DNA from 4 places in the Enterobacter sp. SA187 genome. Region 1 is predicted to be linked to each of the others. Evidence: predicted binding sites of a transcription regulator. Region 1 holds the regulator's gene; each other region holds the start of a gene.
The links. The regulator PhoB, encoded in region 1, activates phosphate uptake and scavenging genes when phosphate is short. The targets are predictions, from matches to a motif close to CTGTCATAAAACTGNCNNAT.
Positions count from the first base shown of each region.

Region 2: BMF08_RS18955 (PhoX family protein) is a predicted target of PhoB. The motif match lies at 2,580-2,599, and genes of this name have one in related genera.
Region 3: pstS (phosphate ABC transporter substrate-binding protein PstS) is a predicted target of PhoB. The motif match lies at 3,053-3,072, and genes of this name have one in related genera.
Region 4: BMF08_RS12670 (phosphoethanolamine transferase) is a predicted target of PhoB. The motif match lies at 4,204-4,223, and genes of this name have one in related genera.

Region 1 covers NZ_CP019113.1:2,165,408-2,173,127, forward strand. The annotation lists gene sbcC (exonuclease subunit SbcC) at 1-1,791, opposite strand, end outside; gene sbcD (exonuclease subunit SbcD) at 1,788-2,990, opposite strand; gene phoB (phosphate response regulator transcription factor PhoB) at 3,188-3,877, shown strand; gene phoR (phosphate regulon sensor histidine kinase PhoR) at 3,899-5,194, shown strand; gene brnQ (branched-chain amino acid transporter carrier protein BrnQ) at 5,604-6,923, shown strand; gene proY (proline-specific permease ProY) at 6,998-7,720, shown strand, end outside.
Region 2 covers NZ_CP019113.1:3,926,007-3,933,726, reverse strand. The annotation lists gene BMF08_RS18965 (MdtB/MuxB family multidrug efflux RND transporter permease subunit) at 1-1,226, opposite strand, end outside; gene BMF08_RS18960 (MdtA/MuxA family multidrug efflux RND transporter periplasmic adaptor subunit) at 1,226-2,443, opposite strand; gene BMF08_RS18955 (PhoX family protein) at 2,659-4,632, shown strand; gene bla (class A beta-lactamase) at 4,727-5,581, opposite strand; gene yegD (molecular chaperone) at 5,586-6,950, opposite strand; gene alkA (DNA-3-methyladenine glycosylase 2) at 7,074-7,720, shown strand, end outside.
Region 3 covers NZ_CP019113.1:1,121,796-1,129,515, forward strand. The annotation lists gene pstA (phosphate ABC transporter permease PstA) at 1-825, opposite strand, end outside; gene pstC (phosphate ABC transporter permease PstC) at 825-1,784, opposite strand; gene pstS (phosphate ABC transporter substrate-binding protein PstS) at 1,925-2,965, opposite strand; gene glmS (glutamine--fructose-6-phosphate transaminase (isomerizing)) at 3,290-5,119, opposite strand; gene glmU (bifunctional UDP-N-acetylglucosamine diphosphorylase/glucosamine-1-phosphate N-acetyltransferase GlmU) at 5,331-6,701, opposite strand; gene BMF08_RS05525 (F0F1 ATP synthase subunit epsilon) at 7,391-7,720, opposite strand, start outside.
Region 4 covers NZ_CP019113.1:2,644,017-2,651,736, reverse strand. The annotation lists gene BMF08_RS12695 (DHA2 family efflux MFS transporter permease subunit) at 1-1,010, opposite strand, end outside; gene BMF08_RS12690 (HlyD family secretion protein) at 1,007-2,125, opposite strand; gene BMF08_RS12685 (SLC13 family permease) at 2,227-3,336, opposite strand; gene mntR (manganese-binding transcriptional regulator MntR) at 3,333-3,806, opposite strand; gene mntS (manganase accumulation protein MntS) at 3,996-4,124, shown strand; gene BMF08_RS12670 (phosphoethanolamine transferase) at 4,404-5,987, shown strand; gene ompX (outer membrane protein OmpX) at 6,069-6,575, opposite strand; gene rhtA (threonine/homoserine exporter RhtA) at 6,929-7,720, shown strand, end outside.

The sequences.
Region 1 (7,720 bases):
GTCGTCCTGCGGCGTCAGCGCGATGTTCAGCGCCGCGCACTGCTGCTGCCAGCGGGCGTGAAGCGTGGCGCTTTCCTCCTGAATCGCGGTAAGAGCCGCGGCGAGTTTGTCCCGGTGCTGACGCTGGGTATCCAGCTGGCCTTTCAGGGCAAAACCCTGTTCGCGCAGGCTTTCCACCTCTTTTTTCAGCGCCGCCAGCCGCTGCTGATTTTCGCCCGGCTGCAATGCCTGATAGGCCGCCACGGCAGGATGCGACGTGGATCCGCACAGCGGGCAGGGCGTATCCGGTTGCAGGTTCGCGCGTTCCGCTTCGAGGCGCAGGATCAGCTTTTCCTGCTCCACCAGCTTTTCCACATCGCTTTCATGCTGGCGCTTGTCTTTATATTGCTGACGAATAGCCCCAAGCCGCAGATCCCAGGCCGCGATCTGCGTGTCCATCTCCGCCAGTTCCTGCTGCTGTTGCGCCTGACGTTTTGCCAGCGCAGCAAACTGCGGGTGCAGCATCGCCAGCTGTTGACGCCCGCTGCGGCCCGCTAAGTGCTGTTGTAAATGAGCGCTTACTTCTTCCAGATTCAGATTCAGCGGGGAAGGCGGCAGGGCGGCGAGCGCCTGTTCTGTTGTACGGAGTGTATTTTGCAGCTCCGCCCGCTGTTTTTCATCCCGCTGCTGCTGGGCAAAGGTCAGACGCCAGCCCGCCAGTTCCGCGCTCCATAAGCGAAAACGATCGTTTTCGCTGAGCCACTGCTGCACCTGCGCCACATCGTTTTTCAGGGTGGTAGCGGTGATATTCGCCAGTTGCCAGGTCTGTTGCAGCCCGGTGCGCACCTGTTGTAAGCGAGTATTCACATTTTCGTGCTGGCCCTGCGCGTGGCGCAACGCCTGCTGGCGTTCCTGTAACTGCTGCCAGTGGGGACGTAATTTTTCCGCAGGCAGGGCGCGGGTCAGCTTTTCCAGTTCCGGGGCGGCGGCCTGTAATGCCGCATGCGCGGCGGTCAGCGCCTCCTGCGCCCGCTGGCGTTCGCCGCTCAGCCGGTGGCTTTCACTCAGCCACTGATGATGTCCCTGCGCCTGCTGCTGCCCGGCGAGCAGCTGTTTTTCTTCGTCAGTAAGTGCCTGCAAACCTGCGCTGAGCGTCTGTGCCTGTTCGTCGCTTAACAGCTGCACGCCGTCGGCCTGGGCCTGGAGTTTTTCCAGCTCCAGTCGCGCGGTTTTATGCTTTTCGAAGACCATCGCGGAGATCTGACCGTAGATCTCGGTACCGGTCAGCTCTTCCAGCAGTTCAGCGCGCTCTCGGGGTTTGGCATTCAGGAAGGCCGCAAACTGACCCTGGGAGAGCAGCATCGAGCGGGTGAAACGACCATAGTCCAGCCCGGTCAGGGTGGCAGTCAGATCCAGCTTGTCTTTCACTTTATCGGCAAGGATTTTGCCATCGGCGCACAGCGCCAGCTCCACGCGCGGGGCCTGCAAATTGCCATCCGGCTGATTGCGGGCGCGGTTCTGGCTCCAAAAAGCGCGGTAAGCCACGCCTTTGACCTCAAACTCCACTTCCGCCAGACATTCAGCGGTATCGCGGGTCATCAGATCGTTTTGCGACTGGGAGACGCTGCTCAGACGCGGCGTTTCGTGATACAGCGCCAGACAGATGGCGTCGAGCAGGGTGGTTTTGCCCGCCCCCGTCGGCCCGGTGATGGCAAACAGCCCATTACTGGCGAACGGCTCGGCGGTGAAATCGATTTTCCATTCCCCTTTCAGGGAGTTGATATTTTTCAGGCGCAGACTGAGGATCTTCATGCGTCGTCTTCCTCCGTCAGGGCGTCAACGGTTTGCGCGAACAGCGTCTGTAAACGCGCGTTTTGCGCCTCGTCGAGGCTTTCCAGCGCCAGCCGCCGCTCAAAGACTTCTTCCACCTTCAGTTCGCTCAGGGTTTCGCGCAGTTCGCCCGCCAGCAGACGTTCGCGCTGCTCCCGGCTGCGGCGCACCAGCAACACTTCCACCGGCAGATCCCCGGTAAGCGCCTGGATTTTCCGTTGCGCGTCGGCCAGGTATTCGTCGGTGGTGATTTCAATATCCAGCCACACCGGCGGGCTGACCGGCTGGTCGCGCCATTGCTCAAGCTGTTCGCCGATAGCCGCCAGATCGCCTTTGATCACCGCCAGTTGCTGGGTAACCGGCACCGTCAGCGGCGTCACCTCCGTCAGCCTGCCGTCGCTGAAAGTCACCAGATTGACGCTTTTGGGCCTGCCGGTTTCATCAAAACTTAACGCGATGGGGGAGCCGCAATAACGGATATGTTCCTGACCGCCCACCAGCTGCGGGCGATGAATATGGCCGAGAGCAAGATAATCCACCGGCGGGAAGTTCTGCGCCGGAAAGGCGTCCAGCGTGCCGATATAAATGTCACGCACCGCGTCACTTTTGCTGGCTCCGACGGTGGTCAGATGGCCGCTGGCAATAACCGGCAGCCTCTGCTCCCCGCGCAGGGCGCAGGCGTCTTCATACTGCTGCTGGTAATACGCTGTGATGCTGGTCAGCAAAAGCTGTTGTTTCTGACTGCCGGATAACCCGGCCTGGCTTAGCACGATGTCGCGCGGGCGTAAAAACGGCACCGGGCAGAACACCGCGCCCGGCGTGCCGTCACGGCGTTTGAGCATAAAGGGCGCGCTGCCCGCGGTGGCGACCACGGTGGTGTTTAAAAAGGCGAGAATTTCGCGGGATTCGTTGAGCGTGGCGACGGAATCGTGGTTACCCGCCAGCACCACCAGGTGACAGCCGGTTTGCTGTAGATTCACCACAAAGCGGTTATAGAGTTCGCGGGCATAGCTCGGCGGCGAGCCGGTATCAAAAATGTCGCCTGCGACAATAATCACATCCACCTGCTGTTCTTCCGCGGTTTTCAGCAGCCAGTCAAGAAAGGCGGCATGTTCAGCGGCCCGGCTTTTGCTGTAAAAGTTTTGACCCAGGTGCCAGTCAGAGGTATGAAGAAGACGCATAACGATCCCATGGCAAAAAAGCGTGAAGCCGATTATAAACGTTAAGCGGCGTGAAGATAGTTATCGGTTTTTTCACGAGTGTCATAAAACAACGGCTTGAGTCATCAGGCAGTCATCATTTTCATAAATCTGTCATAAATCTGACGCATAATGCCACCGCAACATATACTGGCGACTTAATAAATACAGGGCAAATTATGGCGAGACGCATTCTGGTCGTGGAAGATGAAGCTCCAATTCGTGAAATGGTATGCTTTGTCCTCGAGCAAAACGGCTTCCAGCCTGTCGAAGCGGAAGATTATGACAGCGCGGTGAACCAGTTGAATGAACCCTGGCCCGATCTCATTTTGCTCGACTGGATGCTACCGGGCGGTTCCGGTATTCAGTTTATCAAACATGTGAAGCGTGAAGCCCTGACCCGTGATATTCCGGTGATGATGCTTACCGCCCGCGGCGAGGAAGAAGATCGCGTACGTGGTCTGGAAACCGGGGCGGATGATTACATCACCAAGCCGTTCTCGCCAAAAGAGCTGGTGGCGCGTATTAAAGCCGTGATGCGCCGCATCTCGCCGATGGCGGTGGAAGAGGTGATCGAAATGCAGGGGTTAAGCCTGGATCCCACTTCCCACCGCGTGATGACCGGCGAAAATCCCCTTGATATGGGGCCTACCGAATTTAAGCTTTTACACTTCTTTATGACCCATCCGGAGCGTGTCTACAGCCGTGAACAGTTGCTGAACCATGTGTGGGGCACCAACGTTTACGTTGAAGATCGCACGGTTGACGTGCATATTCGCCGCCTGCGTAAAGCGCTGGAACATAGCGGCCACGATCGTATGGTACAGACCGTCCGCGGTACGGGTTATCGTTTTTCGACCCGTTTCTAACATCTGAAGGGAGTGTGACGCGTGCTGGAACGGCTGTCATGGAAAAGGCTGGTGCTGGAGCTGGTGCTGTGTTGCATCCCGGCGCTGGTGCTCGGCGCCATATTTGGTTATCTGCCGTGGTTTTTGCTGGCGGCCGTCACCGGATTACTGGTCTGGCATTTCTGGAACTTACTGCAACTCTCCTGGTGGCTCTGGGTGGACAGAAGCATGACGCCGCCGCCGGGCCACGGTAGCTGGGAGCCGCTGTTATACGGGCTGCACCAGATGCAGATGCGTAACAAAAAACGCCGTCGCGAACTGGGCAGCCTGATCAAACGCTTCCGCAGCGGCGCGGAGTCGCTGCCGGACGCCGTGGTGCTTACCACCGCAGAAGGCGTGATCTTCTGGTGTAACGGTCTGGCCCAGCAATTGCTGGGTCTGCGCTGGCCGGACGATAACGGCCAGAACATCCTCAACCTGCTGCGTTATCCCGAATTCACCCAGTACCTGAAGCGTCAGGAATTCCTTAAGCCCCTTAATCTGGTGCTGAATAATGGCCGCCATCTGGAAATTCGCGTCATGCCCTACAGCGATCAGCAATTGCTGATGGTGGCGCGTGATGTCACGCAGATGCATCAGCTGGAAGGCGCGCGACGTAACTTCTTCGCCAACGTCAGCCATGAACTGCGCACGCCATTGACGGTGTTACAGGGTTATCTGGAGATGATGCAGGAGCAGACGCTGGAAGGCGCGCCCCGTGAAAAAGCGCTGCATACTATGCGCGAGCAGACCTCACGTATGGAAGGGCTGGTGCGCCAGCTGCTGACGCTCTCTAAAATTGAAGCCTCGCCGGTGCAACTGCTGAACGAAACCATTGATGTGCCGATGATGCTGCGGGTGGTGGAGCGGGAAGCGCAAACCCTCAGCCAGCAAAAGCAGACTATTGAGTTCCACATCGACAGCTCGCTGAAAGTGCTGGGCAGTGAAGATCAGCTGCGTAGCGCCATCTCTAACCTGGTGTATAACGCGGTCAACCATACGCCCCCCGCCACCCATATTGTGGTGAGCTGGAAGCGCGTACCCCACGGCGCAGAATTTTGCGTTGAAGATAACGGACCGGGGATCGCGGCCGAGCACATTCCGCGCCTGACGGAGCGTTTCTACCGGGTGGATAAAGCGCGATCCCGGCAGACCGGCGGCAGTGGGCTTGGGCTGGCCATCGTTAAACATGCGGTCAATCATCACGACAGCCGCCTCAATATTACCAGCACGCCAGGGCAGGGCACGCGTTTCAGTTTTATTCTGCCGGAACGTTTGATCGCCAAAAACAGCGCCTGACGCCCCGACTGTCAGCTTATCTTTCCGCAGGCCAGCTAATGCTGGCCTGTTTGCGTTCCGGTTCACCTTTTTCTGACCGATTATTGTACGGCTGATGATTTTTTGTTCGCATGATAAGCCATGTGTTTTTCTTATACATAGCGTTTTGAACTGGTAACCATATAGGTAGCAGCAGATCCATCTGGTTTTACGATCCCGTCTTGCCTTTAAACGTTATAAGCGTTTAAATTGCGCCCCTGATACTGTCATACCGACTGTATTTGCGTGGTAAATCGAAAAACTATTCTTCGCCACGTCATGCGGGAAGCATATCCCGCTGAAATTGAGAGAAATTGCCGTCGTATTGTTCCAAAGGCACTGGCGAACATTTCATCGTTTCCAACACCACATCCACAGGCAGCACACGTTTATGACTCATCGCTTAAAACCACGAGACATCATGGCTCTGGGCTTTATGACTTTCGCCCTCTTTGTCGGCGCAGGTAACATTATTTTTCCGCCAATGGTCGGTTTGCAGGCGGGTGAACACGTCTGGACGGCGGCGTTCGGCTTTCTGATCACCGCCGTAGGCCTGCCGGTGCTGACTGTAGTCGCGCTGGCGAAAGTGGGCGGCGGCGTGGACAGCCTCAGTATGCCGATCGGCAAAGCGGCGGGCGTGCTGCTGGCCACCGTCTGCTATCTGGCGGTCGGGCCGTTGTTTGCGATCCCGCGTACCACCACCGTCTCCTTTGAAGTCGGTATTGCCCCGCTGACCGGCGACGGCGCGATGCCGCTGATGATTTACAGCCTCGTCTATTTTGCGCTGGTGATCCTGGTATCGCTCTATCCGGGCAAACTGCTGGATACCGTGGGTAACTTCCTCGCGCCGATGAAAATCATCGCCCTGACGGTGCTGTCCGTTGCCGCGCTCGTCTGGCCGGCAGGCCCGATCAGCAGCGCGATGGATGCCTACCAGAATGCCGCGTTCTCTAACGGCTTTGTGAACGGCTATCTCACCATGGATACGCTGGGCGCGATGGTCTTTGGCATCGTCATCGTTAACGCCGCCCGTTCGCGCGGCGTGACAGATTCCCGTCTGCTGACCCGTTACACTATCTGGGCTGGCCTGATTGCCGGTGTGGGTCTGACGCTGCTGTATCTGGCGCTGTTCCGCCTCGGCTCTGACAGCAGCACGCTGGTAGAACAGTCTGCCAACGGCGCGGCTATTCTTCATGCTTACGTTCAGCACACCTTTGGCGGCGCAGGCAGCCTGCTACTGGCGGCGCTGATTTTCCTCGCCTGTCTGGTGACGGCGGTTGGCCTGACCTGCGCCTGTGCGGAGTTCTTCGCCCAGTATCTGCCGTTCTCTTACCGTACGCTGGCCTTTGTGCTTGGCGGCTTCTCGATGCTGGTGTCTAACCTTGGCCTGAGCCACCTGATCCAGATTTCCATACCGGTGCTGACCGCCATTTATCCGCCGTGTATCGCACTGGTTGTATTAAGCTTTACCCGTTCATGGTGGCATAATTCGTCGCGCATCATCGCGCCGGCGATGTTCATCAGCCTGGCCTTTGGTATCCTTGACGGTATCAAAGCTTCCGCCATTGGCGGTGTGTTGCCAGCCTGGACCCAGCGTTTACCGCTGGCGGAGCAGGGGCTGGCGTGGCTGATGCCAACCGTTGTGATCGTGATACTGGCCGTGGTCTGGGATCGTGCCGCAGGGCGTCAGGTGACTTCCCGCGCACACTGATCAAGGGTTGCTTGTCATAACCACGGGGCTTACCATCCCGTGGTTTTTTTATTTTTGTTATGGCACGGGAAACAATGGAAAGTACTAACAAGCTAAAGCGGGGGTTAAGCACCCGACACATCCGCTTTATGGCGCTCGGTTCGGCAATAGGCACGGGCCTGTTCTATGGTTCGGCGGACGCCATCAAAATGGCCGGGCCGAGCGTGCTGCTCGCCTATATTATCGGCGGCGCGGCAGCCTATATCATCATGCGCGCGCTGGGCGAAATGTCGGTACATAACCCGGCGGCCAGCTCCTTCTCACGCTATGCCCAGGAAAACCTCGGCCCGCTGGCAGGCTACATCACCGGCTGGACCTACTGTTTTGAGATCCTGATTGTCGCCATCGCTGATGTCACGGCGTTCGGCATCTATATGGGCGTCTGGTTCCCGACGGTGCCGCACTGGATCTGGGTGCTGAGCGTGGTGATGATCATCTGCGCGGTAAACCTGATGAGCGTCAAGGTGTTCGGCGAGCTGGAGTTCTGGTTCTCGTTCTTTAAAGTCGCCACCATTATCGTGATGATCGCGGCGGGCTTTGGCATCATCATCTGGGGCATTGGCAACGGCGGCGAACCGACCGGCATCCACAACCTGTGGAGCAACGGCGGCTTCTTCAGCAACGGCTGGCTCGGCATGGTGATGTCACTGCAAATGGTGATGTTTGCCTACGGCGGCATCGAAATCATCGGCATTACCGCCGGGGAAGCGAAAGATCCGCAGACCTCTATTCCGCGCGCCATCAACTCCGTGCCGATG
Region 2 (7,720 bases), 1.8 Mb from region 1:
ACCACAAAGCCGGTGGCGATGGTCAGCGCCATCAGCGTCAGGTTATTGATGGAAAAATCGAGGAACACCATTACCGCAAAAGTGCCGATTAATGACAGCGGCACCGCGACGCCGGGAATAATGGTCGCCGGGACGTTACGCAAAAACAGATAGATGATCATCACCACCAGCGCGATGGCCAGCATCAGCTCAAACTGGGTGTCAGACACCGAGGCGCGAATATTGGTGGTGCGATCGGAAAGGACTTTTACCTCAACGGATTTCGGCAGGCTGGCGGTTAACTGCGGCAGCATGGCACGGATGCTGTCGGCGGTATCAAGAATATTGGCCCCCGGCTGGCGTTGCACGTTCATGACAATCGCCTGCTCTTTGTTGGCCCATGCGCCCAGCCAGCGGTTTTCCGCTCCCTGTTCGATGGTGGCGACGTCACCCAGGCGGATCGGCGCACCGTTCTGGTACGCGACAATCAGCTTACGGTACTCTTCGGCGGACTGCATCTGGTCGTTGGCTGACAGCGTCACTGCCCGCGTCGGGCCGTCGAGGCTGCCTTTGGCGGAGTTAACGTTAGCGCTGGTGATGGCGGTGCGAATGGTTTCGCTGGTCAGGCCGAGGGAAGCAATGGCCTGGGCGTTAAGTTTTACCCGCACCGCAGGACGCTGCCCGCCGGATAAGGTCACCAGACCGACGCCTGCCACCTGGGAAATTTTCTGCGCGACACGGGTTTCCACCATGTCTTCCACCTGCGTCATCGGCATGGCGCTGGAGGTTACGGCCAGCGTCATGATCGGCGGATCCGCAGGGTTCACTTTGTTATAGACCGGCGGGTTCGGCAGGTCCGACGGCAGCAGGTTAGTGGCGGCGTTGATCGCGGCCTGCACCTCCTGCTCGGCGACGTCCAGCGGCAGCGAAAGCTGGAACTGTAACGTCACCACCGACGCGCCGCCGGAGCTTTGCGACGACATCTGTTTTAAGCCGGACATCTGCCCGAACTGGCGCTCAAGGGGCGCGGTCACCGCAGAGGTCATCACATCCGGACTGGCGCCGGGGTAGAGGGTGACGACCTGAATGGTCGGGTAATCCACCTCCGGCAGGGCGGAAACGGGAAGAAACCGATAGCCGATGATCCCGGCGAGTAAAATCGCCACCATCAACAGCGTGGTGGCGACCGGACGTAAAATAAACAGACGGGACGGGCCGCCGGTGCGGCTGGGCGGTAACACCTGCATCAGGATTTCGCTCCTTTAGCGGTGCTTTTTGCCGGTGCGGCGCTGGCGTCGTGCGCGTCCACCACTTCCACTTTCGCCCCTTCGGTCAGACGGTCGATACCGTCGGTGACCACGCGATCCCCGGCGGAAAGCCCGGCGGCGATCACCACTTTCTGGCTGTCCTGAATGCCCGGCGTGACGGTGTGTTTGCTGACGGTGTTCTGATCGTTCAGCACCCAGACGAAATTGCCCTCGTTACCCATTTGCAGGGCGGCAGCCGGGATCACCACCGCGTCCTGTTCGGTATCCACCAGCATGCGCGCATTGACGAACTGGTTGGGGAACAGGGCGTCGTCCTGATTCTCAAAGCGGGCTTTAAGTTTGATGGTGCCGGTGGTGGCGTCGATCTGGTTATCCAGACTCAACAGGGTGCCGGTGCTCAGCTTCTGCTTGTTGGTGCGGTCCCAGGCTTCGACGCTCAGCGTCTGCCCGGCGTTGCGCGCTTTCACAATAGTGGCGATGTCGTTTTCCGGCAGGGTGAAGATCAGATCGATGGGGTGCGTCTGGGTGATCACCACAATACCGGTGGTATCACCGCTGGAAATCTGGTTGCCGACATCCACCTGTTTTAAGCCAACGCGACCGTCTATCGGCGCGGTGATGCGGCTCCAGTCCAGCTGTAACTGCGCGCTGGCGACGGCGGCTTCATCGGCCTTGATGGTGCCTTCGCTTTCGCTGACCAGCGCCTGCTGGGCATCCAGCTCCTGACGGGACACCAGATTAGTTTTCACCAGCTGCTGATAGCGGGCCAGATCGCGGCGGGCGTTTGCCAGCGTCGCTTTATCGCGGGCCAGTTGCCCCTGGGCCTGGGCAAGGGCGACCTTAAACTGGCTGGGATCGATTTCGGCGAGCAGATCGCCTTTTTTCACCTGCTGGCCTTCCTGGAAATGCACTGCCAGCAATTGACCGTCGACACGGCTGCGCACGGTAACGGTATTCGCGGCCGTAATGGTGCCAAGACCGCTCAGATAACGGGGCACGGCCTCGCGGGTGGCGGTGGCCGCCTGTACCGGCGCAAGTGAAGGGCCGCGCATGCCCGCGCCGTGACGTCCGGCTCCGGCCTGGCGCTGCTGTCCGGCGGGGGCGGCAGAATGAGCGTGCCAGTACCAGGCAGCGGCAAGGGCGGCGATGACCAGTCCTGCGAGAAGCATCCAGCGGGTATTATTACGGCCTTTCATCGTTATTCGTATCTCTTCCTGAAACATTAAGCAGAATGATACTAGTTTAGTAATGCCAGGCCGCAGAAAAATGGAGGAAATATGAAACACTGTGTGGATTTGTCCGAATGACAAGGGGCGGACGCTCTGCCTGCGACTGTTATAAAAATGTAATAAATAGTTTATAGACTGCTCAGCATTGTTATTTTCCCGTCCTCTGGTAACAGGAAGTCATTATGAGCAGGCCATTAAAATCCGTCTTCAAACAAGAACACAGTGAAGAGATCAGCAACACCAGCGCCAACCCGGTATTTTCGGACGTCAAGGACGTCTTTCTGTCACGCCGTCGCTTTTTGCAGATGGGGGCGGTCGCGGGCGCGGCGGTGTCTTTCCCGGCGCTGATGCGCGCGGAAAGCGCTTTTGCGGCCATGACGCAGCCGACGGCGCTGGCGAAAGCGGTGTCGCTGGGCTTTACCAGCATTCCTGTTTCCACTGCGGACACCGTAACGGTGCCGGAAGGCTACATCGCACGTCCATTCTATCGCTGGGGCGACGCCACCGGCATCAAAGGCATGATGCCGGAATTCAAATTCGACGCCAGCAACACCACTGAAGAACAGGCGGCGCAGGCGGGTATGCACCATGACGGCATGGCCTGGTTCAGCCTGCCGCGCGGTGAAGATAATGCCGCCCACGGCCTGCTGGCGATGAACCACGAATACATCGATAACGGCATGCTGTTTAAAGACGGCACCGCAGACTGGAACGCCGATAAAGTCCGTAAAGGGCAGAACGCCATGGGCGTGTCGGTGATCGAGGTGAAAAAGAGCGGCAGCGACTGGCAGGTGGTGCGCCCGTCAAACTATGCCCGCCGTATCACCGTTAATACGCCGATGGAGCTGTCCGGCCCGGCGCGTCATCACATGCTGATGAAAACCGCCGCCGATCCGCAGGGCGAGCGCGTGCTCGGCACCATGCAGAACTGCGCCAACGGCCATACGCCCTGGGGCACCTATCTCACCTGTGAAGAAAACTGGTCAGATATTTTTGTTAAACAAGCCGACCGCAACGCGCTGGAAAAACGTTATGGCATCGCCGACAGCGACGAGTCCTACCGCTGGAGCGAAGTGGACGAACGCTTTAACGTCGATAAAACCCCAAACGAACCGAACCGCTTTGGCTGGGTGGTTGAAATCGACCCGTACAATCCGACCTCCACGCCGCGCAAACACACCGCGCTGGGGCGCTTCAAGCACGAAGGCGCAGCGGTGACGCTGGCGGCGGACAAACGCGTCGTGGTCTATATGGGCGACGATCAGAAGTTCGAGTACATCTATAAATTTGTCTCGGATAAAAAATATGATGCGGGCAACCGTGACGCCAGCATGCAATTGCTGGAGTCAGGCACGCTCTATGTCGCGCGCTTTAATGAAGATGGCACCGGCGACTGGCTGCCGCTGGTCTTCGGACAGAACGGGCTGGATCAAAGCAAGGGCTTTGAAAGCCAGGGCGATGTGCTGATCAAAACCCGTCTGGCGGCGGACGCGGTGGGCGCGACGAAAATGGATCGCCCGGAGTGGATCGCCGTCGATCCTCACGCTGCCGGCAGCGTTTATTGCACGCTCACCAATAACAGCGATCGCGGCAAAGAGGGCAAAGCGCCGGTGGATGCGGCGAACCCGCGCGCCAATAACGTGTATGGACATATTATGCACTGGAGCGAAGATAACGCCGATCCGGCAGCGGCGCGCTTTAAATGGGATATTCTGGTGCTCGCCGGGCGTAACGATGGCGATAAGCCGGACGCGAAAGGCAATATGCAGGGCGCGGCCTTCGGCAGCCCGGACGGCCTGTCATTCGACCATCAGGGCGTGCTGTGGATCCAGACGGACGTCTCCTCCAGCACCATCAACCAGAAAGCTTACGAGGGGATGGGCAATAACCAGATGCTGGCGACCATTCCCGGCACCAATGATTATCGCCGTTTCCTGACCGGGCCGCGCGGCTGTGAGATCACCGGCATCGCTTTTACGCCGGACAACCGCACGCTGTTTATTAATATTCAGCATCCGGGAGAAGGCGGAGATGATGTTACCGATCCGGCGAATCCGCGCGCGGTGTCGAACTGGCCGGATAACCGGCCGGATGGGCGCCCGCGCTCGTCAACGGTGGTGATCACCAAAGCGGACGGCGGAGTGATTGGATCCTGAGTGGGTTTGTGCCGGGTGGCGCTGTCGCTTACCCGGCCTGGGTAATTTGCCGTTCCAGGCCCGGCAAGCGTAGCGCCGCCGGGCAATGGGCATATCACCACTGCTTAATCACCGCCTCGCCAATCGCCGCGATGGCTTTATTACGTTCATCCATGGTGGCCTTGCTGCCCGTCACATAAATCACCACAATGCGCGACGGCGTGCCGTCCGGCCCCAGGGCTGCAACAATGCCACGCGATCCCCGCTCACCGGCCCCGGTTTTATCGGCGATATACCAGCCCGCAGGCAGGACCGAGCGCAGCAGCGGCCCGGCGACCTTATCCTCTTCCATCCAGCGCGCTAACTGCTGCCGTGAAGCCGCCGTCAGGGTATCGCCCGTTAACAGCTGACGCAGGGTTTTCGCCATCGCCGTCGGGGTGGTGGTATCACGCACGTCCCCCGGCAGGGCTTCGTTCAGTTCCGGCTCCACGCGATCAAGACGCGTCGTCCCATCGCCGGTTTTGCGGATGAAATCTGTCAGCTTTTGCGGGCCGCCCAGCGTGGAGAGCAGCAGATTGGCCGCCGTGTTATCGCTCAGGGTGATGGCGGCATCGCACAGCTCCGCCACCGTCATGCCGTCCGCCAGGTGCTTTTCCGTTACCGGCGAGTAAGTGATGAGATCCGCTTTCTGCCAGGTCAGGCGGCGATTAAGCTGCTCCTGCCCGGCGTCAACGCGCGCCAGCACCGCGCCGCACAGCAGCACCTTAAAGGTGCTCATCATCGGAAAACGCTCATCCTGACGATAGCTGTTCAGCACCTTACCGGAAGCCAGATCCAGCTCCGCATAGCCCACACGCGCCGCGAGCGTGGTTTCCGCCTGTTTGACGGCAGAAAGCGTGTCGGCGCGGGCAAAACCGCACAGGCCCAGCGCAATAATTAATGGCATGACGATCAGATGAAACCGTGGCATAGCGTTATTTCCTTGTTGATCCAAACTGTACCTGCGCCCAGCGCGCCAGTCCGGCGGTAACCGAGCCGAAATCATCGCCGCCGGCAATCGGAATGCCCGGCAGTTTTTCCGCCAGCGCGCGTTTGATGAGCGGCGAACGGGCGCTGCCGCCGGTGAGGTAAATTACATCCGGCGTTTCATTGCTGCTGTCCAGCGCCAGCTGCACCTGTTCCAGAATACGCGCCAGCGGCTGGCTGAGTGCCGCTTCCAGGCCGTCGCGGGTAATGGCGGTCGCCAGATCGTCGCTGATAAACGGCAGACGCGCCGTGACCTCATCTGTCTCCGAAAGCGCGATTTTGCTCTCTTCGGCACTGCGTACCAGCCGGTAGCTCAGGCGCTGACGCCAGACTTTGGTCAGCAGCGCCACTTTATCGCCATCGCGGGCATCGCGCACCAGATCGTTTAACAGGCGACCATTGGCGGTGCTGTAGAAATCGCTTTGTGCCGGAACATCGTTAATTGCCACAGCGTTCCACCACGGCAGGATCGGCAGCGCAATGCCTTTTTCGGTCTGGCCGCCCATGCCGAGCAGCGGCATCAGGTTTTTAAACGCCAGCGCGATGTCCAGATCGTTACCGCCGACGCGGCAGCCGCTGTGCCCGAGGAGACTGGAGTCGCGGTCGCTGCGGTGATGCCACTGCGGCCCCATCAGCAGCAGCGAGCAGTCGGTGGTACCGCCGCCAATATCCACCACCAGCACGCGTTTTTCGCCGCTGAGCGTCGCTTCAAAGTCCAGACCCGCTGCTACCGGCTCATACTGGAACACCACATCGCGGAATCCGGCGCGTTTTGCCGCGCGCGCAAGTATCCCCTGCGCCTGGGCGTTAGCCTCATCCCCGCCGAGACCCTGGAAGTTGATCGGACGGCCAATCACCGCCTGGTCAATCGGCTCCGGCAGCTGCGTCTGCGCCTGGAGACGGATGTGCAGCATCATGGCGCACACCAGATCTTCAAACAGCGCGATCTGCTGCGGCTTCAGGCCGCTGGCGCCGAGGAAGGATTTGGGCGATTTAACAAAATAGACCTCCTCCGGATCCTGCACATACTGATGCAGGGAACTGAGGCCGAACTGCACGCTGCCCGGCAGCACCTCGATATCTTCGTCGCGGTTGTAATTCATCGCCCGGCGCAGCAACGCCTGGGTTTCTCCCTCTGTCGCCGGAACGGCATGATGACGGTGCAGCCATTCGCTGACCGCTTCGCGCGTCGGGGCGCACAGCATGGAGGGCAGCAGCGAGCTATTGTTTTCCATTTTTAACAGCTGCGGCGAGCCGTCACGCATTACTGCCACAGAGCAGTTGGCGGTGCCATAGTCAAAACCAATAAACATGTTGAATTCCCCGGGCCGGTGCAGAAGGGGGGCGACTTTAGCGGAATGGGATTTGAAAGCAAAGCAAAAAGTGCCGGGGGCGGTTAGTCTGTTATAAGAAAGTTAATTACAGCAGGAGAGGCTATGTACACACTTCACTGGCAACCGCCTTATGACTGGGCGTGGATGCTGGGCTTTCTTCGCGCCCGTGCCGTAAGCGGGGTGGAAGTCGTCAGCGAGGGGCGCTATGTGCGTAGCCTGGCGCTCGGCGGGCACCATGGACTTATCACCGCCGAACCGGATGAGCAGGAACATACCCTGCGGGTGACGCTCAGCGATGGCCTGCTGCCGGTGGCGGATGAATGTCTGGCGCGCGTCGGGCGGCTGTTCGATCTGGCCTGCGATCCGCAGATGATTAATGGCGCGCTGGGCGATTTGGGCGCGGCGCGTCCGGGGCTGCGGCTGCCGGGATCGATGGATGCCTTCGAGCAGGGGATCCGCGCGATTTTAGGCCAGCTGGTGAGCGTGGCGATGGCGGCAAAGCTCACCGGCTATGTCGCAAACCGTTACGGCGAGCCGCTGAACGGCGAACCAGGTTTTGTCTGTTTTCCGCGCCCGGAAGTGCTGGTGAATGCCGATCCGGCAGAGTTAAAAACGCTGGGCATGCCGTTAAAACGCGGGGAGGCCATTGTGCATTTTGCCCGGGCAACCCTTGACGGGCGCTTTCCCCTCATCGCCCCGGCGGATGTGGAACAGGGGGTGAAGCATTTACAGACCTTTCCGGGCATCGG
Region 3 (7,720 bases), 1.0 Mb from region 1:
GATAATCAGCACGCCTGCCCAGGCCAGTTCCTGCCACTCGGCAAACGGACTCATGGCAAATTTGAAAATTGTCACCGGTAGGTTGGCGATAGGCTGCATCATGTCCGTGCTCCAGAACTGGTTGGAGAGCGCGGTAAACAGCAGCGGCGCGGTTTCACCGGCGATACGCGCAACGGCCAGCAGGATGCCGGTCAGGATGCCGGAAACAGAGGCTTTTAACGTAATGGAAGAGATCATCTTCCACTTAGGCGTGCCCAGCGCATAAGCCGCTTCACGCAGGCTGTCCGGCACCAGTTTCAGCATGTTCTCCGTGGTACGGATGACAATCGGCACCTGCAACAGCGCCAGCGCGATCACGCCTGCCCAGCCAGAGAAGTGCTCCATCTGCGCCACCACAATGGTGTAAACGAACAGACCAACCACAATCGACGGCGCAGAGAGCAGAATATCGTTAATGAAACGGATCACTTCTGACAGCCAGGATTTGCGGCCATACTCCGCCAGATAAATACCGGCCATAATGCCCAGCGGCGTCCCGATTGCGGTGGCCCAGAAAATTAACAGGCCGCTGCCCGCCAGGGCGTTTGCCAGGCCCCCACCCGCCGTATTAGGCGGCGGCGTCATTTCGGTGAATAACGCCAGCGACATGCCATCGATACCGCGCGTCACCGTGGAAAACAGGATCCAGACCAGCCAGAACAGACCGAACGCCATGGTCGCCATCGAGAGCGTCAGCGCGATACGGTTCTTGAGACGACGACGGGCCTGCATTTTACGACGTGATTCCGCCAGAGCCGTGGTGTTTTGCATTTCGAGCGTCGCCATTATCGTGCCCCCTCGTTTTTCGCCAGGCGCATGATCATGACCTTAGAAATCGCCAGCACGATAAAGGTGATCACAAAGAGGATCAGCCCCAGCTCCATCAGCGCCGAAACGTGCAGGCCGGATTCGGCTTCCGCAAATTCGTTTGCCAGCGCAGAGGTAATGCTGTTGCCAGGCATATACAGCGAGGCGCTGTCGAGCTGGTAGGTGTTGCCGATGATAAAAGTCACCGCCATGGTTTCACCCAGCGCGCGGCCAAGGCCAAGCATCACGCCGCCGATGACCCCATTTTTGGTGAACGGCAGAACAATGCGCCAGATCACTTCCCAGGTGGTGCAGCCGATGCCGTATGCCGATTCTTTCATCATCACCGGCGTTTGTTCGAACACGTCGCGCATTACGGAGGCGATGTACGGAATGATCATGATGGCGAGGATCACCCCGGCTGCCAGAATACCGATACCGAATGCCGGGCCGGAGAAGAGCGCGCCCACAAACGGAATGTTCGACAGTACGTTGCCGACCGGCTCCTGGAAATATTTCGCAAACAAGGGCGCGAAGATGAACAGCCCCCACATGCCGTAAACGATACTGGGGATAGCCGCCAGCAGTTCAATGGCGATACCGAGCGGGCGACGCAGCCAGCCAGGCGCCAGTTCAGTCAGAAACAGGGCAATGCCGAAACTCACCGGAACGGCGATCAGCAGCGCGATAAATGAGGTTACCAGCGTGCCGTAAATTGGCACTAACGCCCCGTAAATATCGTTAGGCGCGTCCCAGTCTTTGGTCCACAGGAAAGAGAAACCAAACTTCTGGATGCTTGGCCAGGAGGAGAAAATAAGCGACACAATAATGCCGCCCAGCAGCAATAGCACAATCAGCGCAGCCAGTTTTACCAGTGCGCTGAAGATCATGTCGCCTTGTTTACCCGGTGGGTTAAAAGCGGGCTTAGTTGCAGCCATAGGTCACTCTTTTAGTTGAACTCTGTTTTGAACGATGCCCGGTGGCGTCGCCGCTTACCGGGCCTACAAAAAAAGCATGTTAGCGGATTTTTGTAGGGCGGATAAGCGAAAGCGCCATCCGCCATCATTAACTACTTTGCTTAGTACAGCGCTTTACCGCTGCTGTCTTTCACGTTGGTTTTCCATGCCGCACGGATCTGCTCAACCACGTTGTCCGGCAGGGTAGCGTAATCCAGGTCATTCGCCTGTTTAGCGCCATCTTTATAAGCCCAGTCAAAGAACTTCAGCACTTCTGCGCCCTGCTCAGGTTTCTTCTGCTCTTTGTGGATCAGAATGAAGGTGGTGGAGGTGATCGGCCACGCGTCATCGCCTTTCTGGTTAGTCAGGTCCTGAGCGAAGGTTTTGCTCCAGTCCACGCCTTTGGCGGCGTTAGAGAAGCTTTCTTCGGTCGGGGATACCGGTTTGCCATCCGCAGACACCAGTTTGGTGTAAGCCAGGTTGTTCTGTTTAGCGTAGGCGTATTCAACGTAACCGATAGAGCCTGGCAGACGCTGAACGAACGCGGCGATGCCGTCGTTGCCTTTACCGCCCAGACCGGTCGGCCAGTTTACGGTAGAGCCTGAACCAATTTTAGATTTCCACTCTTCGTTCACTTTCGCCAGGTAGCTGGTGAACACGAAAGAGGTGCCGGAACCATCAGCGCGACGCACAACGGCGATGTTCTGCGAAGGCAGTTTCAGGCCTGGGTTGAGTTTCGCAATCGCGGCGTCATCCCATTTTTTGATTTTGCCGAGGTAAATATCACCCAGGGTTTTGCCGTCCAGCACCAGTTCGCCGGATTTCACGCCCTGCAGGTTAACCGCCAGCACCACGCCACCGATCACGGTAGGGAACTGGAAGAGGCCTTCCTGAGCCAGTTTTTCATCAGACAGCGGAGCATCAGACGCGCCGAAATCAACGGTGTTAGCGGTAATTTGCTTCACGCCGCCGGAGGAGCCGATACCCTGGTAGTTTACTTTGCTACCGGTGGCTTTCTGGTAAGTATCAGCCCATTTGGCATACACCGGCGCCGGGAAGGTTGCACCCGCGCCAGTCAGGCTTGCTGCTGCGTTAACAGCAAAAGCGCTCAGAGATAAGGTCGCAGCGACAACAGTGGCGACAGTGGTACGCATGGCTTTCATAATGACTCCTGCAAGATTTCGTAAATCGTTGTTTGAGTAGCTCCGGTATGCAAAATAGGACAAACAGGTGACAGTAAAATGTATGAAATATGACAGTTTTATGACAGTCGGGGCTGCTGGTGGGATAGCCAAAATAAAATCATTATAATCAAATAATTATAAGATTTATGAACAGAGCATGACAGCGTGATTTTATTTTTATTACAGGATTAAAAGTAGCTGAAGATGACAGTTTGTCATAAAGAAGGGTGCCGCAAATGTGTATAAAAACAGAACAGCGCAGACAGTAAAAGCCCCGCCTTTGCAGACGGGGCTTTGATTTATTTACTCAACCGTAACGGATTTTGCCAGGTTACGCGGCTGGTCAACGTCGGTGCCTTTGATCAGCGCAACGTGATAGGCCAGTAACTGCAGCGGCACGGTATAGAAAATCGGTGCGATCACCTCTTCCACATGCGGCATTTCGATAATGTGCATGTTGTCACTGCTGTTGAAACCGGCATCACGATCGGCGAAGACGTACAGCTGGCCGCCACGGGCGCGCACTTCTTCAATGTTGGATTTCAGTTTTTCCAGCAGTTCGTTGTTCGGTGCCACCACGATGACCGGCATATCGGCGTCAATCAGCGCCAGCGGGCCGTGTTTCAGCTCGCCCGCCGCATAGGCTTCAGCATGGATATAGGAGATCTCTTTAAGCTTCAGCGCGCCTTCCAGCGCGATCGGATACTGATCGCCACGGCCAAGGAACAGCGCGTGATGCTTGTCGGAGAAATCTTCTGCCAGTGCTTCGATGCGTTTGTCCTGCGACAGCATCTGCTCGATACGGCTCGGCAGCGCCTGCAGACCATGCACAATGTCATGCTCAATGGACGCGTCCATGCCTTTCAGACGGCTTAACTTCGCCACCAGCATCAGCAGCACCGTTAACTGGGTGGTGAAGGCTTTGGTGGAAGCCACACCGATTTCAGTCCCGGCGTTGGTCATCATCGCCAGATCGGATTCACGCACCAGCGAGGAGCCCGGCACGTTACAGATCGCCAGCGAACCGAGGTAACCCAGCTCTTTCGACAAGCGCAGCGCGGCCAAGGTATCTGCCGTTTCACCGGACTGGGACAGGGTGATCATCAGGCTGTTGCGACGCACCGCGGATTTGCGATAGCGGAACTCAGAGGCGATCTCCACGTCACAGGGCACGCCCGCCAGGGATTCAAACCAGTAGCGTGACACCATACCGGAGTTGTACGAGGTGCCGCAGGCTACGATCTGGATATGCTCAACCTGTGACAGCATGTCATTGGCATTCGCGCCCAGCTCGCTTAAATCCACTTCGCCGTGGCTGATACGCCCGGTCAGAGTGTTTTTGATGGCGTTCGGCTGCTCATAAATCTCTTTTTGCATGTAGTGGCGATAGATACCTTTATCGCCCGCGTCGTATTGCAGATTAGATTCGATGTCCGGGCGCGTAACTTCATGGCCAGACTTATCGAATACGGTCACGCTGCGGCGCGTAACTTCAGCGATATCGCCTTCTTCCAGATAGATAAAGCGACGGGTGACCGGCAGCAGAGCTAACTGATCGGAAGCGATGAAGTTTTCGCCCATGCCGAGGCCAATGACCAGCGGGCTGCCGGAACGGGCGGCCAGCAGAGTATCCGGATGACGGGTATCCATGATCACCGTACCGTAGGCACCGCGCAGCTGAGGGATGGCACGTAACACGGCGTCACGCAGCGTGCCGCCCTGCTCCAGCTCCCAGTGAACGAGGTGAGCAATCACTTCGGTATCGGTTTCGGAGGCAAAGACGTAGCCACGTGCCTGCAATACTTCACGCAGCGGCTCATGGTTCTCAATAATACCGTTATGGACCACCACAATGTGTTCGGACACATGCGGGTGCGCATTCCCTTCCGAAGGTTCACCGTGGGTTGCCCAGCGTGTATGTGCGATCCCCGTACCGCCATGGAGCGGATGTTCTTCCGCAGCCTGAGACAGCATCTGAACTTTACCCAGACGACGCAGACGGGTCATGTGCCCTTCGTTATCGACGACGGCCAGTCCCGCAGAGTCATAACCACGATATTCCAGACGACGTAAGCCTTCGAGAAGGATTTCAGCAATATCACGCTGCGCGACTGCGCCAACAATTCCACACATAGTTAATTTCCTGATAATGATGCGTTGTCGCCGACCTGTTTTGCCCGTATCGGGCGCCCCGAGCCTTGTAGAGAGTGGGGTTATTTTTATGGTTACTGCTGGTGGGCGGGAGATATATGTTTATCTCCTCATCCCTTTTTGCCGGATGGCACTAACGTTTATCCGGCAGAAAACCGTAGGGCGGGTTAGCGAAGCACCACCCGCCACATTGTTACTTCTTCTTCACCGGACGTTTCCAGCCCTTGATATGGGTCTGACGTACCCGGCTGATGACCAGTTCATTTTCCGCGATGTCATTCGTTACCGTGGTGCCCGCGCCGATGCTTGCGCCACTGGCTACCGTTACCGGCGCCACCAGCTGCGTATCGGAGCCGACAAACACGTCATCGCCAATAATGGTTTTATGCTTATTGGCGCCATCGTAGTTGCAGGTGATTGTGCCCGCGCCGATGTTCACGTTATCGCCAATTTCCGCATCGCCCAGGTAGGTGAGATGACCCGCTTTCGAGCCTTTACCCAGACGCGCTTTTTTCATTTCCACGAAGTTGCCGACGTGCGCGCCTTCCAGCAGCTCGGCACCCGGACGCAGACGCGCAAACGGGCCGATGGTGCAGGCGGCGGCCAGTTCAGCATCTTCCACCACGCTGTAAGGACTGATTTCGCAGTCATCGCCAATCACGCTGTTTTTGATCACGCAGCCTGCGCCGATCTTCACGCGATGCCCCAGGGTGACGTTACCTTCGAGAATGACGTTAGTATCGATTTCCACATCGCGCCCGTGGGTCAGGGAGCCGCGTAAATCGAAACGCGCCGGATCGCGCAGCATAACCCCTGCCAGCAGCAGCTTTTCAGCCTGCTCAGCCTGATAGACGCGCTCCAGACGGGACAGCTGCAGGCGGTTGTTCACGCCTTCCACTTCGCTCAGCCTTTCCGGGTGGACGGCGGCAATTTCACGCCCTTCGTGATAAGCCAGCGAGATAATATCGGTGATGTAGTATTCACCCTGCGCATTGTTGTTGGTCAGTTTCGCCAGCCAGCGCTTCATGTCTGCGCCATTGGCGATCAGAATGCCGGTATTGATTTCCTGGATCTGACGCTGCTCATCGGTGGCATCTTTGTGCTCTACGATCCCGGTCACTTTACCGTTCTCGCGGGTGATACGGCCATAGCCGGTTGGATCGCTGAGATTTACCGTCAGTAAACCAATGCCGTTCTGCGGTTTGGCGTCACGCAGGCGTTGCAGAGTGGCGACCGAAATCAGCGGCACATCGCCGTAGAGCATCAAAATATCTTCGTTATCAGCAAAGTTCGGCGCAGCCATCTGCATAGCGTGGCCGGTGCCCAGTTGTTCAGCCTGTAGCACCCAGTTCAGCTTATCGTCGCGCAATGTCTGCTTCAGCAAATCGCCGCCATGCCCGTAAACCAGATGAACGCGGCTGGCGCCCAGTTCATTCGCGGCATCAATGACATGCTGGACCATCGCTTTCCCTGCAAGGGTGTGCAGCACTTTGGGAAGATCGGAATACATGCGGGTCCCTTTACCAGCGGCAAGGATGACCACACTCATAGCACTGTTCAACATACGCGTCCTGACTGTAATTTGAGGGTGAATTTTTACTTTTTCACATTGAAAATACTACATTTTTTTCGCCGTGAATTGGGTCGCAGATTAAATGCCAGCAGACCGGTAATAATCCCCTTCTGCGCCCCGTTTTCCGGCCGTCATGATGCCATTTACCGTAAAAAATGAACATATCACGGGCTGTAAAGTTGTTATGCCGATGTTTTACTTATTTTTTCGCAGAATGAATAAAGAAAACGTAGCCAGGCTGACAGCAGCAAAGGTGAGTATAGAGGAGTTAAGCGGGGCGCGAAGCCGTACGAACGGGGGATATTTTGACTGAATTATTAAAAGCATAAAGGCCGCCTCGGGCGACCTTTATTGATGTCTGTTCACGCCACCAGCGGTTGTCGTTTTAATTGGCGGCACTACGTGATTACAGATTAAAAGTACCAAAAGAAACGTTCATGTTGTTGAAGAAAGCGATAATTTTGTTAATCAGTTTCATGATGTTTTCCCGGCGGTTGAATTCGTTTATGTGACTTACTTCACAAAAATAAGTCTACACCTCAAATTTTCACCGATCAATATTTTTGTGATGTTAATCACAAAAAATAAGAAACACCATTTCATTTATCAACCCATTCTCGTGGAAGCATAAAAAAAGCCAGCCTGGCAACCAGACTGGCTTTGTGCTTTTCAAGCCGGTGTTACATCGCTTTTTTGGTCAACTCGATAACACGCAGTTTCGCGATCGCTTTGGCCAGCTCCGCAGACGCCTGAGCGTAATCCACGTCGCCATGAGAGCTCTTAATGTGCTCTTCTGCTTTACGTTTCGCTTCCAGAGCTCGCGCTTCGTCGAGATCCTGGCCACGAATAGCAGTATCAGCGAGAACGGTCACGCTGCCAGGCTGCACTTCAATAATGCCGCCGGACAGGTAGATAAACTCTTCGTGACCGAACTGTTTAACGATGCGGATCATACCAGGCTTAATGGCGGTGAGCAGCGGGGCGTGACCCGGGAAAATACCCAGTTCACC
Region 4 (7,720 bases), 480 kb from region 1:
ACCACCGGCATCAGCTTCAGCACCAGCGGAATGGTCAGCACGATCAGTATCGCCCCCGGCGACAGCACCAGCCCGGACCATGTGGCGGTATAGCCCAGATCCTGCTGCGCCAGCTGCGGGATCACCACCGAGCTGCCGTAGAGGATCATCGCCATACCCGCCATCAGCAGGCTCGACACCGCAAAGTTTTTATCCTTCATACACTGCAGGTTGACCACCGGTTTTTTGGCATAAATCAGCCAGTAGATAGCGCCGATAATGCCCACCAGCGTCAGCACCGCAAAGGTGCGGATAAAGCCGGAAGCAAACCAGTCGTCATCTTCGCCGCGATCCAGCATCACCTGTAAACAGCCCAGACCCAGCGCGATCAGGCCAATGCCCGTCCAGTCGATGGAGAGTTTTTCTTCCGATTTACGCTCCCACGGCGGATCTTCCAGCAGCTGATAGATCGCCAGCACCGTGATGATGCCCACCGGGATATTGATAAAGAATACCCAGCGCCAGGAGTAGTTGTCGGTGATCCAGCCGCCGAGCGTCGGGCCAAGCACAGGCGCGACGATAATGGCGATGGATGACAGGCCGAACGCCTTGCCGCGATCTTCCGGCTTAAAGTAATCCAGCAGCACCGACTGCTGCGTCGGCTGCAAACCGCCGCCAAAGAAGCCCTGCAAGATACGGAACAGGATGATTTCCCACAGTTCAGTGGCGATACCGCACAAAAACGAGCAGACGGTAAACATCACGATGCAGATCAGGAAGAAGCGTTTACGGCCAAAAACCCGGCTTAAAAACGCTGAGATGGGCAGCACAATACCGTTCGCCACCAGATAACTGGTCAGCACCCAGGTCGATTCGCTGTAGCTGGAGGAGAGCGATCCGGCGACGTGCGGCAGCGCCACGTTAACGATAGTGGTGTCGAGGATCTCCATAAAAACCGCCAGGGTGACGACAATCGCCACCGCCCACGGATTGCTGGCGGGTTTCCAGCTTTCATGGTTGTGATCGGTCATTCCAGCGTAACCTTCGGCTCAACGGACAGACCCAGCGGCATCGGCTTGTTGGGATCCAGCCCTTTGTCGATGACGATTTTCACCGGCACGCGCTGGACGATCTTCACAAAGTTACCGGTGGCGTTTTCTGCCGGGAACGCGGAGAAACGCGATCCGCTGCCCTGCTGAATACTGTCGATATGCCCTTCCAGCTCCATATCCGGCCAGGCGTCGATGCTGATGGTGACTTTATTGCCGGGGCGCATACGCTCCAGCTGCGACTCTTTAAAGTTAGCGACCACCCAGATGTCCGGCGACACCAGCGAGAACAACGCGCTGCCCGCCTGCACCAGGGTGCCAGTCTGCACGTTACGTTTGGTGACGTAACCGTCGAAAGGCGCGCGCACTTCGGTATAGGAGAGATTCAGCTCGGCGTTTTCCAGCTGCGCCCGCGCCTGATCGACCTGACGCTGGCGCGCTTCGACGTTAGTTTCCTGCTGGCGAATTTGCAGCTGCACCTGCTCGGCCACTTCCGCCTGCGCCTTAGCGCTGGCCAGCTGGGCCTGCGCGCTGCGCAGTTGCGCGTTGGCGGTATCAATATTTTGTTGCGTGGTGGCGCGGGGATCGACGCCGCGCTGACGGCGGTACGCGGCCTCGGCATTGGCCAGATCTGCCTGCGCTTTCAGCACCTGGGCGCGCGCTTCATCCCGCTGGGCGGGATACTGCACTTTCGAGAGCGCCAGCTGCGCCTGCGCCTGATGCAGTTGCGCCGTCGCCAGACCCAGCTGGGCCTGCGCCTGATCGCGCTGGGCGCGGGTATCGCGCGGATCGATGGTCACCAGCAGATCGCCCTTCTTCACCCGCTGGTTATCTTTCACACGCAGCTCGGTCACGTAGCCCGCGACCTTGGGCGCAATAGTCACCACATCGCCATCGGTGAAGGCGTCGTCGGTGGTTTCTTCATTGCGGGTCAGCAGCCACCACACCAGCGCGCCGACCACCATGACGATCACCACGATGCCAAGAATAATAATCGGCTTTTTGCCGGGGCGTTTGCGTTCGGCTTTTTCGTTATTATTGTCGGTTTTATTGTCGTCTTTTTGCGTCTCGTCAGACGCGTTCATGTTCTCAGCCATAGCGTTACAACGTTCCTGTCAGTTAACGGCGCGGCAGGTGCGCCGTTAACTAAAGTTAGGAGGTTGCTATACATTTGCCAGGAAAAACTGACAATTGAGCACTAACTGAGAATAAAAAGACCGTAGCCGACCAGCGCCGCCCAGACGAGCAGCGGTAGCGACCAGAGGTGAAAACGCCACCAGATACGGCGATCCTGCGCCATGCGCAGCGCGATGAGATTCGCCAGCGAGCCGGGCAGCAGCCCGAAACCGCCGACGTTAACCGCCCAGGCGAGCAGCTTATCCGGCGGTACATAGTTAAGCAGTAAAATGGTGGCCGGAACGTTGCTGATAAACTGCGACAGGCCAATGGCGGTGAGCCACAGGCCGGGCGCGGATAAGTTGCCGACGTCGTTCAGCGCCCCCTGCAATACCGGCAGCTGGATCAGCAGGTGCACGTCGATAAACATCGCCATAAACACCAGCAGCAGCGTCCAGTCGACGCTCAGCACCACGCGGCGTGCGAGGATCAGAAAACCGACAGCGATGGCCGCCAGCCCCCACAGCTCCTGTTTCAGCTCCAGTGAAATAAGAAACACGATATAGAGCGCCAGACAGCTCCACACCAGCCGCGGCTGCCAGTCGGCGCTCTGGCTGCCGCTATGGTAATTGAGGGCTTTTTTCGGGAAGGCAAACCAGCACAGCGCCAGTAATGTCAGCATCATCGCCAGCGCCAGCGGCGCCATCTGCGCGCAGAAGGCGGCAAACGACAGGCCGGAGCGTCCCCATAGCAGGATATTTTGCGGGTTGCCGATGGGCGTAAGCAGCGAGCCGGCATTTACCGCCAGCGCTTCGAAGATGATCAGCCGGTTGACCGGGATCTCACAAAGTTTTTTCAGCGTGATGGTCAGCGGCACCACAATGAACAGCGCCACATCGTTGGTCAGAAAGGTCGACAGCAGCGCCGCCGCCAGCACCATAAAGATCGCCAGACGGCGTTCGGTGGCGAAGCGGCGCACCATGCGGCGTCCCACCACATCGAAATAGCCCGACAGCTCGACGCCTTTGGTCAGCAGCATCAGCCCGCTGAGGGTAATAATGGTGTGCCAGTCGATGGCTTTACCCCAGCCCGCCGGGGCAAAGGGGACGAAAAAGCTGAGGAGCACGCCCACCAGCAGTAACAGATGAAAGAATCGGTCGCGGGCCAGCGCACGCACGAAAGGCAGCGTCATTCTGCGTTCTGCCCCTGTTGCAGGGTAAACAGACGGAAACGCTCAAGAGTTTCTTCACTGACGTGATGTTCCATCCCTTCCGCATCACGGCGGGCGGTATCCGGGCTGACGCCGAGCACCAGCAGGAAACTTTCTACAATCTGATGACGCTCACGGCTTTGCTGCGCCAGGGTCTCCCCTTCCGGCGTCAGGAACACGCCGCGCCAGGGGATCTGTTCGATCAATCCTACGCTGGCAAGTCGTTTTAACATTTTGGCTACCGTCGGCTGCGAAACGCCCAGCCGCGCCGCCATGTCCACCTGACGCGCTTCGCCCACTTCGCGGATCAGATCGGAAATCAACTCAACATAATCATCGATTAACTCGCGGCGATGCGCCTCGCGAACCTGGCGAAATCCTTCGACATGTTCTTCAACATTAACCAGTTGCGTCACTTTTTTTATTGTTGGCGTACCTGCGCGACGACTCATAGTGCTTCCTCATTGACGTGACGCGAATACCGCATCCTCTAAGCGAGCGGCCATTGTAAACCATCGCCTGAGGAGTACAAAAAATTAACGCATTAGCCATAGCTATAAAATATAGCCTATGCTATATCTGTATGTAATGCAGTCACCCTTCACGGACGGAATGGTTTTTATCTGGACAGGAGGTAACTAATGAACGAATTCAGGAGATGTATGGCCGTGTTCAGTCACTCCCCTTTTAAAGTGCGTTTACTGCTGGTTAATCTGTTGTGTGACATGTTCCACAGCAAACCGCAGCCGGACGATAAACCTTCACGCTAACGCGGCGTCGCGGTACGCCGCTTCATTTTTCTGTCACATCTCCCCGTCATACTGATCGTTTCTATAGAATTTTCTTATTATTTGTCGGTTTTGTAACCATTATCGCAAAACATAGCCCTGACGCCTGTTGACCTTCATGGCGGCTCGCTCTATCTTCTCGCAGCCCTGCACAAATGCGGCTTGCGGATGACGGCCCCCTCCTCATTCTTCACGCATTGTCCCGCAGGTTTTGACCCTCGACGCCAGGGTGAGCACATGGCGTTTTCGCGATAGTGTCATATGAATTTAATCATAAAAGAAACCCTCGCTGCGCGCGGGCTGAACATCAGCCCGTGGACAGGTTTTTATTTTTTGCAGTCTTTACTTATTAACTACGCCCTTGGCTATCCTTTCAGCCTGCTGTATGCCGTGGCCTTTGCACTGGTGTTACAGCTACTATGGCGTCACGCCCCGCGGGTACAGAAAGTGCTGATCGGCCTTTGTACCCTGGTGGCGGCGTCCTACTATCCATTCGGCCAGGCTTATGGCGCGCCAAACTTTAATACCCTGCTGGCGCTGCACTCCACCAATATGGAAGAGTCCACGGAGATCCTGACAATTTTCCCGTGGTACAACTACGTGATAGGCCTGTTTATTTTTGGCCTTGGCGTGATCGCCGTGCGCCGCAAAGCGGCGGAACGTCCGGCCTGGGGTAAATGGGATCATCTGGGGGTCGCCTTCTGTCTCGCGGTAGTGTTCGTGCAGCCGGTAAGCAACCTCTACTACGGCTGGGGCTTCCATCTGAAAGACACCGGTTATCCGGTAGTGCGCTTCGTGAAAGATGTGGTGGTGAATAACCGCGAAGTGCGGGAAGAACAGACCCGCATGGCGGAGCTGTCCGGCATGAAAGATACCTGGACAGTGCTGGGCGTGAAGCCGAAATATCATACCTATGTGGTGGTGATCGGCGAAAGCGTGCGACGCGACGCGATGGGCGCCTTTGGTGGCTACTGGAATAACACGCCCTTCGCCAGCCAGGTTAACGGCACCTTCTTTACCGACTACGTGGCCGCCAGCGGCTCGACGCAAAAATCCCTCGGCCTGACCCTGAACCGCGTGGTGGACGATAAACCGCAATACCAGGATAACTTCGTCACCCTGGCGAACCGCGCCGGATTCCAGACCTGGTGGTTCTCCAATCAGGGACAAATTGGCGAATACGATACCGCCATCGCCAGCATCGCGAAACGCGCCGATGAAGTGCAGTTCCTGAAGAACGGCGATTTCGAAGCGGATAAAAACGTCAAGGATGAGGCGCTGCTGAAAATGACGGCCCAGGTGTTGTCCACGCCGCGCAGCCAGCCGCAGCTGATCGTCCTGCACCTGATGGGTTCTCACCCTCAGGCCTGCGATCGCACCGAAGGTAAATATAAGGTGTTTGTGCAGTCGAAAGAGACCTCCTGCTACCTCTATTCCATCACCCAGACCGATGAATTGCTCGGCAAACTCTATGCGCAGTTGCAGGGCGCGGGGGACAGTTTCTCGATGGTCTATTTCTCGGATCATGGCCTTGCCATTAAAGAGCGCGGCAAAGATGTGCAGTATCTGGCCCATGGCGACACCTTCCAGCAGAACTTCCAGGTGCCCTTTATGGTGCTTTCCAGCGATGACAAGACCCATCGCGTGATCAAAGCCCGTCGCTCGGCCAATGATTTCCTGAACTTTTTCTCACAGTGGACCGGCATCAGCGCAAAAGAGATCACCAATAAATACCGTTTTATGTCCTCGCAAAAAAGCGGCACTACCTGGGTGACGAATTTCAAACTGCAGAAAGTGGATTACACCCATCTGGGCACGGATATTTTTGAGACCAAAACGCGGTAAACGCTGTGACCGTAGCCATTCGTTTCCATAGAGCAAAAAAAAATCCGCCCGTGGGCGGATTTTTTATCATCACAGAAGTGATTAGAAGCGGTAGCCAACGCCTGCGATCCAGGTGCCAACGTCAACGCTACGGATACGGCTCTGCTCGTAGGACACGTCCAGAGCAACGTTTTCCATCGGGTTGAACTGCATACCTGCACCGTAAGAGAAGCCATAATCGCTGGTGTCAGCGGTTTTGAAGCCATCTTCGCGCTGCTGGAATTTACCGTAACCAACACCCACTACGCCATAGATGCTGGCCCAGTCGTTGATACGGAAAGCAGGACCACCGGTCACGCCGTAGTACTGTGCTTTGTTATAAGCGCCGTCTTCGGTACGATCTTTTTCGGTGTAAGTGAAGGAACCGATGTAGCCCAGCGGAGTATCATTTTCGTAACGGTATTTCAGGTTGAAACCGTTTGTTTTGTTCGCTACGCCCTGCGCATCGCTCTGAGCGTAACCGCCAGAAACGGTGGATGCAGCTACTGCGGAACCTGCGGTAACGGCCAGAATCGCGGCCAGCGCTGAAAGACATGCAATTTTTTTCATAACCACCTCAAATGTGCTTCAAGTAAATCCTAAGTTTTAAATATATCAAAAATAGTCAGGAAACTCCTGGAGGTTTACGTTGTCTAAGGGCTCTTTTCCTGTAACAGAACGTTTCCAGCACTGACTATCTCTTTCAAAATGCAGCGGTTTTCCCACACAGGACGCTATTTTTACGCGAGAAACGCAACATATTCATCCAGATTAATCCTAATCAAACGGCGATTAATCCATCAACTATGGCCTATTGTACGGATTTACGGCGACTTTTTTTCAACGAAGGTTCAACCGTGGGCAGGTATTTCCATTACACTGCCTTCTTTTACTTCGTTTGACATAAATTGACAGGAGAAAGGATGCCTGGATTGTCCCGTAAAACGCCGGTATGGATGCCCGTACTGGTGATCCTCATTGCCATGCTCTCTATACAGAGCGGGGCTTCGCTGGCGAAATCGCTTTTTCCGTTAATTGGCGCGCCCGGCGTCACCGCCCTGCGTCTGGCCCTCGGCACCCTGATCCTTGTGGTTATCTTCAAGCCGTGGCGCTTACGTTTTACTAAAGCGCAGCGCAAGCCGCTGCTGCTTTATGGATTATCCCTCGGGGCGATGAACTATCTCTTTTACTTATCTATCCAGACGGTGCCGCTGGGCATCGCGGTGGCGCTGGAGTTCACCGGACCGCTGGCGGTGGCGCTCTTCGCGTCCCGGCGCGCGGTGGATTTTATCTGGGTGGCGCTGGCGGTGCTCGGACTGTGGTTTCTGCTGCCCCTCGGCCAGGATGTCTCACATGTTGATCTGACCGGTGCGGCGCTGGCCCTTGGCGCGGGAGCCTGCTGGGCTATCTATATACTAAGCGGCCAGCGTGCCGGGGAAGAACACGGTCCGGCAACGGTGGCCATTGGTTCGCTGATCGCCGCGCTGGTGTTTGTGCCGGTCGGTGTCTGGCAGGCGGGCGATGCTCTGTGGCACTGGTCGGTCTTACCGCTGGGGCTGGGCGTGGCGATCCTCTCCACGGCGCTGCCCTACTCGCTGGAGATGGTGGCGCTAACCCGTCTGCCGACCCGCACCTTCGGTACGCTGATGAGTATGGAACCCGGACTGGCGGCGCTGTCGGGCATGGTTTTCCTCGGGGAAACCCTGACGCTGACC